Rhizobium sp. N324: one gene and its partner. The protein of the gene in region 2 binds, or shares a complex with, the protein of the main gene of each other region. Links are inferred from orthologs where the notes say so. Each region holds a gene or a part of one and is shown on either strand. Other genes may lie near its edges. The genes, in order: AMK05_RS20600 and accD.

Evidence for each region.
Region 1: the proteins of accD (region 2) and AMK05_RS20600 are in contact, whole or in part, in a solved structure (PDB 8UXZ), measured with the Escherichia coli proteins. The link is inferred for Rhizobium sp. N324 from one-to-one orthologs.

What each region holds. Positions count from the first base shown.
Region 1 is NZ_CP013630.1:4,277,942-4,286,446, reverse strand. The notes cover bases 4,717-7,549. They hold AMK05_RS20600 (acetyl-CoA carboxylase carboxyltransferase subunit alpha), read right to left. Parts: upstream 6,694-7,549; coding sequence 5,740-6,693; downstream 4,717-5,739. Other genes in these bases: xerD (site-specific tyrosine recombinase XerD), read right to left, coding at 6,756-7,549; AMK05_RS20605 (L,D-transpeptidase family protein), read right to left, coding at 4,717-5,391. Outside these bases: AMK05_RS20625 (M20 aminoacylase family protein), read right to left, coding at 167-1,330; AMK05_RS20620 (D-alanyl-D-alanine carboxypeptidase family protein), read left to right, coding at 1,516-2,649; AMK05_RS20615 (CobW family GTP-binding protein), read left to right, coding at 2,674-3,888; AMK05_RS20610 (sulfurtransferase TusA family protein), read right to left, coding at 3,923-4,147; more of AMK05_RS20605, read right to left, coding at 4,153-4,716; more of xerD, read right to left, coding at 7,550-7,709; AMK05_RS35300 (hypothetical protein), read right to left, coding at 7,715-7,891; AMK05_RS20590 (shikimate kinase), read left to right, coding at 8,040-8,505. UniProt on the Escherichia coli protein: Component of the acetyl coenzyme A carboxylase (ACC) complex. First, biotin carboxylase catalyzes the carboxylation of biotin on its carrier protein (BCCP) and then the CO(2) group is transferred by the carboxyltransferase to acetyl-CoA to form malonyl-CoA.
Region 2 is NZ_CP013630.1:17,840-20,607, reverse strand. It holds accD (acetyl-CoA carboxylase, carboxyltransferase subunit beta), read right to left. Parts: upstream 1,954-2,768; coding sequence 1,048-1,953; downstream 1-1,047. Other genes in the region: trpA (tryptophan synthase subunit alpha), read right to left, coding at 1,993-2,768; AMK05_RS00120 (bifunctional folylpolyglutamate synthase/dihydrofolate synthase), read right to left, coding at 1-1,023.

The DNA of each region.
Region 1 (8,505 bases), 4.3 Mb from region 2 along the record:
CTGCAAGCTTTGCGCTGGCCTTAAGCAATTGAAAAAATGGTGATCCCGACGCGATTCGAACGCGTGACCCCCAGATTAGGAATCTGGTGCTCTATCCTGCTGAGCTACGGGACCACTGAAGCCATGCATACAAAAGGCTTGGCGCGAAGCCAAGCCTTAATTGTTGTCAGGCGCCCAGGCGTTGTTCGGCCAGGCGGACCCAGTAGGAGATGCCGTGGGCGATGGCGTCGTCGTTGAAGTCGTAGGCCGGATTGTGCAGGCCGGCGCTGTCGCCGTTGCCGATGAAGATGAAGGCGCCGGGGCGGGCGTTCAGCATGTAGGAGAAATCCTCGCCGCCCATCATCGGGTCGATCTCGGCGTTGACGTTGCCCTCGCCGGCAATGGCGCTGGCGGTGGCGACCGCATGCTCGGTTTCATCGGGATGGTTGATGGTGACGGGGTAATTGCGGTTGAAGCCGATCTCGGCCTCGGCGCCGTGGGCGGCGGAGATGCCCTCGACGATCTGGCGGAACCGCGTCTCGGCAAGCGTGCGCACCTCCGGGTCGAGGGTGCGCACCGTGCCGGCGAAGGTCGCATCGTTCGGGATGACATTATGGGCGAAACCGGCATTGAACTTGGTCACCGAGACGACGACCGAGCTGATCGGATCGGCGGTGCGCGAGGCGATCATCTGCAGGTTGGCGACGATCTGGGCGCCGATGGCGATCGGGTCGATCGTCCGGTGCGGCTGGGCGGCGTGGCCGCCGCGGCCCTTGATGGTGACGGTGAATTCGTCGGTCGCCGCCATGATCGCGCCCTTGCGGGTGGCGAACTGTCCCACCGGCAGGCCCGGCAGATTGTGCATGCCGTAGACCTCTTCGATGCCGAAGCGCTCCATCATGCCGTCCTTGACCATCAGGTTGCCGCCGCCGCCGCCTTCTTCGGCGGGCTGGAAGATGACGGCGATGTTGCCGTTGAAGTTGCGCGTCTCGGCCAGGTATTTCGCGGCGCCGAGCAGCATGGCGGTGTGGCCGTCATGGCCGCAGGCATGCATCTTGCCCGGCGTCTTCGAGGCCCAGGGCTTGCCTGATATTTCGGTCAGCGGCAGGGCGTCCATGTCGGCGCGCAGGCCGACAGTGCGGCGGCCCTCGCCCTTGCCTCTGATCAGGCCGACGACGCCGGTGCGGCCAATGCCGGTGACGATCTCGTCGACGCCGAATTCCTTGAGTTTTTCAGCGACGAAGGCGGCCGTGTTCTCAACCGCGAAGAGGAGCTCGGGCCGGGCGTGAATATGGCGGCGCCACTCGGCGACTTCGTCCTGCAATTCGGCGGCTCTGTTCAAAATCGGCATGTTGGCGTTCCTGTTATGAAATCCCGGCAGTCTTTCATCGCATCACAAGGGCGTGAGGCGGGGGGTGAGGAGGCTGGGGCGTGAGCCTGTGGAAATTACTTAGTCAATGACCTTTGCCATGTCATAGCCATATAGGCTAAATAGGGGAAGGTTTCGAGATTTTCCTGATATCCGAAGGACGAACTGTGTCGACGAGCCACTTCCGTTTGTTTGCCGTTTTGCGGCCGTTGCGTTTCGTGGTCGCTGCGACTGCCGGTTTTCTTGCCGCGATTCCCCTTGCCCAGGCCAATCCGCATATTCTCGTCGATGTGCAGACCGGCCGCGTGCTCGAGCATGAAGAAGCCTTCCGCAAGTGGTATCCGGCCTCGCTTACCAAGCTGATGACCGTCTACACCGTGTTCGACGCCATCCGCGCCGGCCAGATCAGCCTCGATACGCCTGTCGTCATGAGCAAGCGCGCCGCCGCGCAGCCGGCCGCCAAGATGTATTTCAAGCCGGGCCAGAAGCTGACGCTCGATAGCGCGCTGAAGATCCTGATGGTGAAATCGGCCAACGACATTGCCGTCGCGGTCGCCGAAGCCATCGGCGGCACGCAGGAAGGCTTCGTGACGCGGATGAACGGCGAGGCGCTGAAGCTCGGCATGACGGATTCGCATTTCGTCAATCCGAACGGCCTGCCGGGCAAGGGGCAGTATACGACGGCGCGCGATCTTGCCGTGCTGACCGTGGCGCTGCGCCGCGATTTTCCGCAATATGCCTCTTATTTCGCGCTTGAGGGTTTCACCAACGGCCAGCAGAACGTGCCGAGCCTCAACATGCTGATCGGCCGCTTCGCCGGCGCCGACGGCATGAAGACCGGCTTCATCTGTGCCTCGGGCTTCAACCAGATCGGTTCGGCGACCCGCAACGGCCGCACCATCGTCTCGGTCGTGCTCGGCACCGACAGCCTGGCGGCGCGCGCCGATGCGACGGCGAACCTTCTGCAGAAAGGTTTCACCGCGCAGTTTCCCGGCAATGAGACGCTCGGTTCGCTGCGGCCCTACGGGCAGGGACAGGACCAGGTGACCGACATCTCCGCCGACATCTGCAGCGCCAAGGGCGCCAAGATACGCAGCGAAACGCGCGACGAAGTCGGCCGCATGAAGGTGCAGTCGCCCTATATCCTGGAAATGGACCACGATCCGCGGTTCGTCTTTGCCGGCCTCATTCCCGGTCAGGATCCGCAGCCGGCGCAGCAGCCGGAAAAAGTGGCGACCGGCGATACGGCCGGAGGCATCGCCAACGTGCCGGTGCCGATGCCGCGCCCGACATCTTTCTAAGATCATATTTCAAGGTCGAACGACATGAGCGCGCTCAACGACAGGATTCCGGTCACTATCCTGACCGGCTTTCTCGGTGCCGGCAAATCGACGCTGCTCAACCGCATCCTCAAAGATCCCGCAATGAAGGATGCGGCCGTCATCATCAATGAATTCGGCGATGTCGGCATCGATCATCTCCTGGTCGAAAGCTCCGGCGATTCGATTATCGAGCTGTCAGACGGCTGCCTCTGCTGCACCGTGCGCGGCGAGCTGGTGGATACGCTGGCAAATCTGATGGATGCCGTGCAGACGGGCCGCGTCAAGCCAGTGAAGCGCGTCGTTATCGAAACGACCGGCCTTGCCGATCCCGCCCCGGTCATGCAGGCGATCATGGGCAATCCGGTCATCGCCCAAAATTTCGAACTCGATGGTGTCGTGACCGTTGTCGATGCGGTGAACGGGCTGCAAACCCTCGACAATCACGAGGAAGCACGCAAGCAGGCGGCGGTCGCCGACCGGCTGATCGTCTCGAAGAAGGCGATGGCCGAGGCAACCGACGAGCTGGAAAAGCGCCTGCGGGCGCTCAATCCGCGGGCCGCGATGATGGATGCCGACAGCACTGAGGCCGGCAGCGCCGCGGTGCTGGTCAACGGGCTCTACGATCCGGCGACGAAGATTGCCGATGTCGGCCGCTGGCTGCAGGACGAGGATGCGCACGAGGCACATCACGATCACAACCACGGTCGTGATGGAGATCACGACCACGGCCACGCCCATAACCAGGGTGGGGATCACCACGGCCACCACCATCATGATCATCACCACCATGATCATGATGGCGATCATGCGCATCAGGACCCGCACGACGTCAACCGTCACGATGCCTCGATCCGCTCCTTCTCGATTATCGAGGAGAAGCCGATCGATCCGATGGCGCTCGACATGTTCATCGATCTCCTGCGCTCGGCCCATGGCGAGAAGCTGCTCCGGATGAAGGCGATCGTGTCCGTCTCCGATCGGCCGGACCGGCCGCTGGTGCTGCATGGGGTGCAAAGCATCTTCCATCCGCCGGTGCGGCTTGCCGCCTGGCCGGACCCGAAAGACCGGCGCACGCGCATGGTGCTGATCACCAAGGATCTGCCGGAAGCCTTCGTCAAGGATTTGTTCGACGCCTTCCTCGGCAAGCCGCGCATCGACATGCCGGATCGGGCGGCGCTATCCGACAATCCGCTCGCCATTCCAGGTATGCGGATTTAGAGCAAGAACTGCTTCGCACCTTTTGCGGAATTGCTCAGCGCTTGCGGATCAGGAAGCGGTGGCCGGTTTCGGTCTTTTCGGTCTCGACCAGTTCGTGGCCGTCCTCATTGCAGAAATGCGGCATGTCGATCACCGCCAGCGGATCGGTGGTGTCGACGCGGATGAACGTGCCGCTTGCCATGGCGGCAAGCTTTTTGCGTGTCTTGATCACGGGGAAGGGGCATTTCAGGCCGCGAAGATCGTAGAGAACGGGGTCCAAGCCGTTCAGTTCCGCGCCCAGAATTTCCAGAACGGCTTCTTTGCCGCGGCCTCAGCGGTTTCCTGCGGTTCGGGCGCCATATAGGCCAGCGGATTCGGCATCGGCACCGGCACGGCCACGGGCGTCGCGGCGGCGACTGCCATTGGCTGGGCCTGCGCCTGCGGCTGGGCAGCGGCTGCAGGCGTGGCGCCCGGCGCTGATTTGGCGGTAAGGCCCTGGGCGGTGCGCTTGGCCATCAGGTCTTCGAGTTCGGCGACCTTGACCATGCGGCCGGCTTCGAGCGAGGTGCCAGTCGGGGCATAAGCGAGTTCGCGGCCCTTGCGCGTTTTGGCGACCACGGCCTTGCGCTCGGCTTCGGACGGATCGTACCAGGCCATGCCGTCGAATTTGCTCATCGCCTTGGCGTAGTCGGCATCATAGGTCTTGCCGTAGGAGGCAAGGGCGGCCGTCAGCGCCGGCGGCGTCGACATGGCAGGGCATTTGCCGGCGGCATTGAAGGCGCCGCCATCGGTTACCTGCTGGTTGAAGACGTATTTCTTCTCGCAGACGGCCACCTCGGGCGGGCGCTTCGTCACTTCGAAATTGTCGTAGCCGACCTTCAGCATCTTCCAGAAGTCGTAATTGCTGTCGAGGCGATGCTTGACCATGTTTTCCGCCGTCATGCGGAAGGGGAAGGCCTGCAGTTGCACGGTCGCCTGGCCGCCCTTGAAGGCGTCGCGGGCAAAGGCGTAAATTTCAAGCACCTGCTGGTCGGTCATCGAATAGCAGCCGGAGGACGAGCAGGCGCCATGGATCATCAGATCGGAGCCGGTGCGGCCGTTCGCCGCGTCGTAGCGGTTCGGGAAGCCGGTGTTGATCGCCAGATAATATTTGGAATTGGGGTTCAGGTTGGCGCGCGTCAGGTCGTAGAAACCTTCCGGCGCCTGCCGGTCGCCGGTCTTGACCTTCGGGCCGAGACGGCCGGACCAGGCGCAGATCTTGTAGTCGGCGATCTTGTCGAAACGGTTGTCGGTCTTCGCCTTCCAGATCTCCATGGCACCTTCCTCCTTGAAGATGCGGATCATGATCGGCGAGTTGCGGTCCATGCCCTTGGCGGACATGGCGGTAAGGATATGGGCAGGAAGCGGCTGCTCGACCTTGTTCTTGACCTTGGAGAGATCGACCTGCGCGGTTTCCAACGCGTCATTGCAGCCGGTCAGAGCCAGCGCCATGAGGGAAACATAGGCAAAATAACGTATGCGCATCCAAATAGCCCATAAAGATAATGCGACCCGGTCCGCCTATGGAGTTCGGGCATCAGACGGAATCATAGGCGGCTTATACTTTATAAATCCTTACCAGCCTATGACGTGCCCTGAACATCCCCGCAAGCGCGAATGCTACAGATAATATCAATGTGGCCAAGATTTGGCCCCAATCGGTGAAAGCCGAATTTGTCTCGGACATGATGCCGAAAAGTATCAGCGCTTTTCCGCGGCTTTAGAGCATGATGCCGAAAAGTGTGCGCGGTTTTCGGACGACATCATGCTCCAACTCTTTAATGTAGAACAGGATTCAGATTTTAGGCCAACCGGGCCTAAAATCATCCTGTTCTAAAGATTGCGGCCCATATTGAGGAACTTCTGGCGCCGCTCGTTGCGCAGCTGTTCGCCCGAACGCGAGGCCATTTCGCCGAGCGCATTGGCGATCATGTCGCCGGTCGCGGCGATGACGCTGTCGGGATCGCGATGCGCGCCGCCGAGCGGCTCGGAAATGATGCCGTCGATGACGCCGAGCGCTTTCAGGTCTTCGGCGGTGATCTTCATATTGGTCGCCGCCTCCCGGGCGCGGGTGGAATCGCGCCAGAGGATGGAGGCGGCGCCTTCCGGCGAGATCACGCTGTAGATCGAATGCTCGAGCATATAGACCTTGTTGCCGGTGGCAATCGCGATCGCGCCACCGGAGCCGCCCTCGCCGATGACGACGGAAACCAGCGGAACCTTGACGCCGAGGCACATTTCCGTCGAGCGGGCGATCGCCTCGGCCTGGCCGCGCTCTTCGGCGCCGACGCCGGGATAGGCGCCCGCCGTATCCACCAGCGAAATCACCGGCAGGCCGAAACGATCGGCCATTTCGAGAATGCGGATCGCCTTGCGGTAGCCTTCCGGCCGGGGGCTGCCGAAATTGTGCTTCAGGCGGGTCTTGGTGTCGTTGCCCTTTTCCTGGCCGACGACGGCCACGGGCTGGCCGCGGAAGCGGGCAAGGCCGGCCTGGATCGCCGCATCCTCGGAAAATTTGCGGTCGCCGGCGAGCGGCGTGAATTCCTGGAACAGCGTCTTGGCGTAGTCGACGAAATGCGGGCGCTGCGGATGGCGGGCGACCTGGGTCTTCTGCCAGGGATTGAGCTTGGAATAGATTTCGAGGATCGCCTCACGGACGCGAACCTCCAGCCTGCCGATTTCATCGGTGGTGTCGATGCTCTCGTCTTCCGATGCGAGCTTCTTCAGCTCGATGATCTTGCCTTCGAGGTCGGAGATCGGCTTTTCGAAGTCGAGATAATTGTGCATGAGGTGCGTTTCCGTTCCTTGTGCCCGGGGCGTTTTCCTGGCTCCGCCCTTTGTCGCCGGTCCTATTCGTGCTTTTTCGCCTGTTTGGCAAGGGGGTGATGCGTCTGGACAAGCTGCTGCAGCCTCTCTTCGAGCACATGCGTGTAGATCTGTGTGGTCGAAATGTCCGAATGGCCGAGGAGTTCCTGCACGACGCGCAGATCGGCGCCATTGGCCAGCAGGTGGCTGGCAAAGGCGTGGCGCATCACATGCGGCGAGATCATCGACGGCGTCAGGCCGGCGCGGATCGCCAGGTTCTTGAGGTCGCGGGCGAAAACCTGGCGCGGCAGATAGCCCTCCTTCGAGGCGGCCGGAAACAGCCATGGGCTTTCCTGCGGGGCCTTGGCCGCAGCATTTTCCGCTGCCAGCAGGCGCCCATAGGCTTTCAGCGCCGCTATCGCCGATTGCGACAGCGGCACCAGCCGCTCCTTGTTGCCCTTGCCGCGGATCATCAGGAAGCGGCCTTCCTGATCGAGCACGCGGGCGGGAAGCGAAACCAGTTCGCTGACGCGCATGCCGGTGGCATAGAGCAGTTCCAGCAGCGCCAGCATGCGCAGCCGCTGCAACTGGCCGGGCGCTGCATCTCCCGCCTCGGCTTCGGCTTGTGAAAGCAGCTTGCCGACTTCCTCGACGCCCATCGTCTTCGGCAGCGGACGGCCTTTTTTCGGGGCGTCGAGAATGCCGGTGGGATCGTCGGTCCTCAGGCCCTCGGCATAGAGGAACTTGTAGAATTGCCGCATGGCGGCAAGCCGGCGCGCCTGGGAAGAGGGTTTGAAACCTTTTTGGGCGAGCGAGGCGAGATAGGCGGAAAGATCGGCGGAGGCGGCTTCGGTCAGCCGCACGCTGCGCCCGGTCAGGAACGAATGGACATCGTCGAGATCGCGTTCGTAGGATTGCAGCGTGTTGGCGGCCGCACCGCGCTCGGCGCTCATCATCTCCAGGAAGGATTCCACATGGACGCGGCTCAGATCCACCATGCCGGTCACTTCCTGGTCGTGCTGATCGCGCCCGTCGCCGGCGGATTGACCCGCTCGGACGGAATGCGGATCGTCACGTCGCGCGGCTCGGGCTCGACGAAGGTCACAAGCGCCCACATCGCTCCGTAGACCGTCCCGGCGAGGATCGCGCAGACGAACAGAAAACGGAACAGGGTCGGCATCCGGCAACTCCTTCATGCTCTGCTTCTGTTATAAGAAGCGTATCTGCAAGTGCAAGAAGCGCTATTCAAGCCATGATTCCCTTGTCCGCGACTTGACGCTCCACCTGCATTTGTCGATACGGTTTGCAAACAAAGTGTGAATGGACCGATGAGTGAACCACTGCTGACCGTTGCTGACAGCCTGAGAGACAGAGCTCGCGCCGCGCTCGGTTCACGCAATCTGATCCTCGTCGGCCTGATGGGTGCGGGAAAATCCGCCGTCGGACGCATCGTCGCCAGCCAGCTCGGCATTCCCTTCATCGACAGCGACCACGAAATAGAGCGGGTGTCGCGCATGACGATCCCCGAACTTTTCGCCGCCTATGGCGAGGAAGAGTTCCGGGCGCTGGAAACGCGGGTGATGAAGCGGCTCGTGAGGAGCGGGCCGCGGGTCGTGTCCACAGGCGGCGGTGCCTTCATCAACGAGCGGACGCGCAGGCATATCAAGAAGGGTGGTCTTTCCGTCTGGCTGAAGGCGGATCTCGACGTGCTCTGGGAGCGGGTCAACAAGCGCGACAACCGCCCCTTGCTCAAGACCGAAAATCCGAAGCAGACGCTCGAGGGCCTGATGAAGG
Region 2 (2,768 bases):
GAAATTGGCCATGGCTTCGGCGATCACTTCGCCGGCACCGGGATTGTGCCCGCCATCGATCCAGATCTCGGCGCCGGCGGGCGCATGCGCCAGCAGCCGGCCCTCGCCCAGGCGCTGCAGCCGGCCCGGCCATTCCACCGAATTCATCGCCTTTTCCATCATCGTCTCGGTGACGGTGAAACCCGCCGCCTTGACGGCGCGGATGGCGGCGGCGGCATTGGCATATTGATGGCGGCCTGGAAGGCGCGGCAACGGCAGGTCGGCAAGACCGAATTCGTCCTGATAGACGAGCCGGCCATATTCCTCATGCGCCATGAAATCCTGCCCGAAGACGGCGCTCGGGCAATGCAGCCGTTCGGCCGTCGACATCAGCACGTCGAGTGCCGCGTCATATTCCTGGTGGCCGATGACGACAGGAAGCCCCGGCTTCATGATGCCGGCCTTTTCGGCGGCGATCAGTTCGACCCTGTCGCCGAGATAGGGCTGATGATCCAGCGAAATGGGCATGATCACCGAGACGGCCGGATCGGAAATGACATTGGTGGCGTCGAAGCGGCCGCCGAGGCCGACTTCGATGATCGCGGCATCGGCCGGCTGTTCGGAAAACAGGATGAAGGTGACCGCCGTCAGGATTTCGAAGACGGTGATGTGCTGTCCGCCATTGGCATCGGCCACACGCCGCAGGGCCTCGGCAAAGACGGCGTCATCGACAAGCTGCCCGCGCCCGCCCGCCACACCGATGCGATAACGCTCGTGCCAATTGACGAGATGTGGCGAGGTGTGAACGTGAGCGCTGTAGCCGCCGGCTTCGAGCAGAGCGCGGCAGAAGGCGGTGACCGACCCCTTGCCGTTTGTGCCGGCGACATGGATCACCGGCGGCAGTTTCCGGTGCGGATTGCCGAGCACATCGAGAAGACGGATGATGCGGTCGAGAGACAGATCAAAACCCTTGGGATGCAATCCCATGAGCTTGTCGATCTCCTGTGCTGCCTCACTCACCGCGGTTTGGCCTCTGGGTATCAATTCGGCACCCCGCCCTATCGGTTATCAGGCGCTCGCCGCCAGAGCGATCGCGCCGCTATTCATGGTATTCGCCGCCGAAACCGGCTTCTTCGTCAGGATCTTAAGCACGCGTGCCAGCGTTTCCGGGATATCGTGGCGTTTGACGACCATATCCACCATACCATGTTCCAGCAGATATTCGGAGGTCTGGAAGCCTTCGGGCAGTTTTTCGCGCAAGGTCTGCTCGATGACGCGCTTGCCGGCAAAGCCGATTTCGGCGCCGGGCTCAGCCAGATGAATATCGCCGAGCATGGCATAGGAAGCCGTGACGCCGCCGGTGGTGGGGTTGGTCAGGACGACGATATAGGGCTGACCGGATTCCTTCAGCAGGTCGACGGCAACCGTCGTGCGCGGCAGCTGCATCAGCGACAGGATGCCTTCCTGCATGCGTGCGCCGCCGGAAGCGGGGAACATGACGAGCGGGCACTTTTCCGAGGTCGCACGCTCGAAGGCCTTGACGATCGCCTCGCCGGCGGCCATGCCGAGCGAACCGCCGATAAAGTTGAATTCGTGCACCACCGCCACGAGTTTCAACCCCTGCACCTTTCCGAGCCCGGCAAGGATCGTATCTTCCTGCTCGGTCTTCAGGCGGCTGTCGCGCAGGCGATCGCTATATTTCTTCGAATCGCGGAATTTCAGCGGGTCCTGGGCGACCTTCGGCTGCGGCAGCGATTCATAGTCACCGTTGTCGAACAGATCGGCGAGGCGGGCCTTGGCCGGCATCTTCATGTGATAGCCGGAGGCCGGAATGACCCATTTGTTGCCTTCCAGATCCTTGTGGAAGACCATCTCGCCGGTTTCCGGGCACTTGATCCAGAGGTTCTCCGGCACTTCGCGACGGCCCAGCATGGAATTGATCCGCGGGCGAACGTAGTTGGTGATCCAGTTCAACTCGAATTCTCCTAACTGACTGGTGCCAATGTGGGCAAACTATTCGGCAGCAACAAGGCGCGCGGAACGGGTTCCCGTGGAAAGGCCGCGCACCAGCGTGGCAACAGCCTGAACCGTGTCGGCGGTTGCCTTGCCGTCACTCGTCAGGCTGGTGGCGACCTGATTGACGATGGCGGTGCCGACGACCACGCCGTCCGCCGAACCGCCGATGACCTTGGCATGTTCCGCCGTCTTGACGCCGAAGCCGACGCAGACGGGCAGCTTGGTATGCTGCTTGATGCGTTCGACCGCGCCCGAGACCAGCGACGGATCCGGCAGCGCCGAACCGGTGATGCCGTTCATCGAGACGTAATAGACGAAGCCGGAGGTGTTCTTCAAAACCTTCGGCAGGCGCTTCTCATCCGTCGTCGGCGTCGCCAGGCGAATGAAATTGATGCCTTTGCGGATCGCCGGGATGCAGAGTTCGTCGTCCATTTCAGGCGGCAGATCGACGACGATCAGGCCGTCGATGCCGGCAGCGAGCGCGTCGTCGAGGAAGGTCTCGACGCCGTAAATATAGATCGGGTTGTAGTAGCCCATCATGACGATCGGCGTGGCGTCGTTGGTCTTGCGGAAATCGGCCGCCAGCTGCAGTGTCTTCTTCAGCGTCTGGCCGGCTTTCAGCGCCCGCTGGCCGGCGAGCTGGATCGCCGGGCCGTCGGCCATCGGATCGGAAAAGGGCATGCCGAGCTCGATGATGTCGGAGCCCGCTTCCGGCAGCGCCTTCATGATGCCGAGCGAGGTGTCGTAATCAGGATCGCCGCCCATGAAATAGG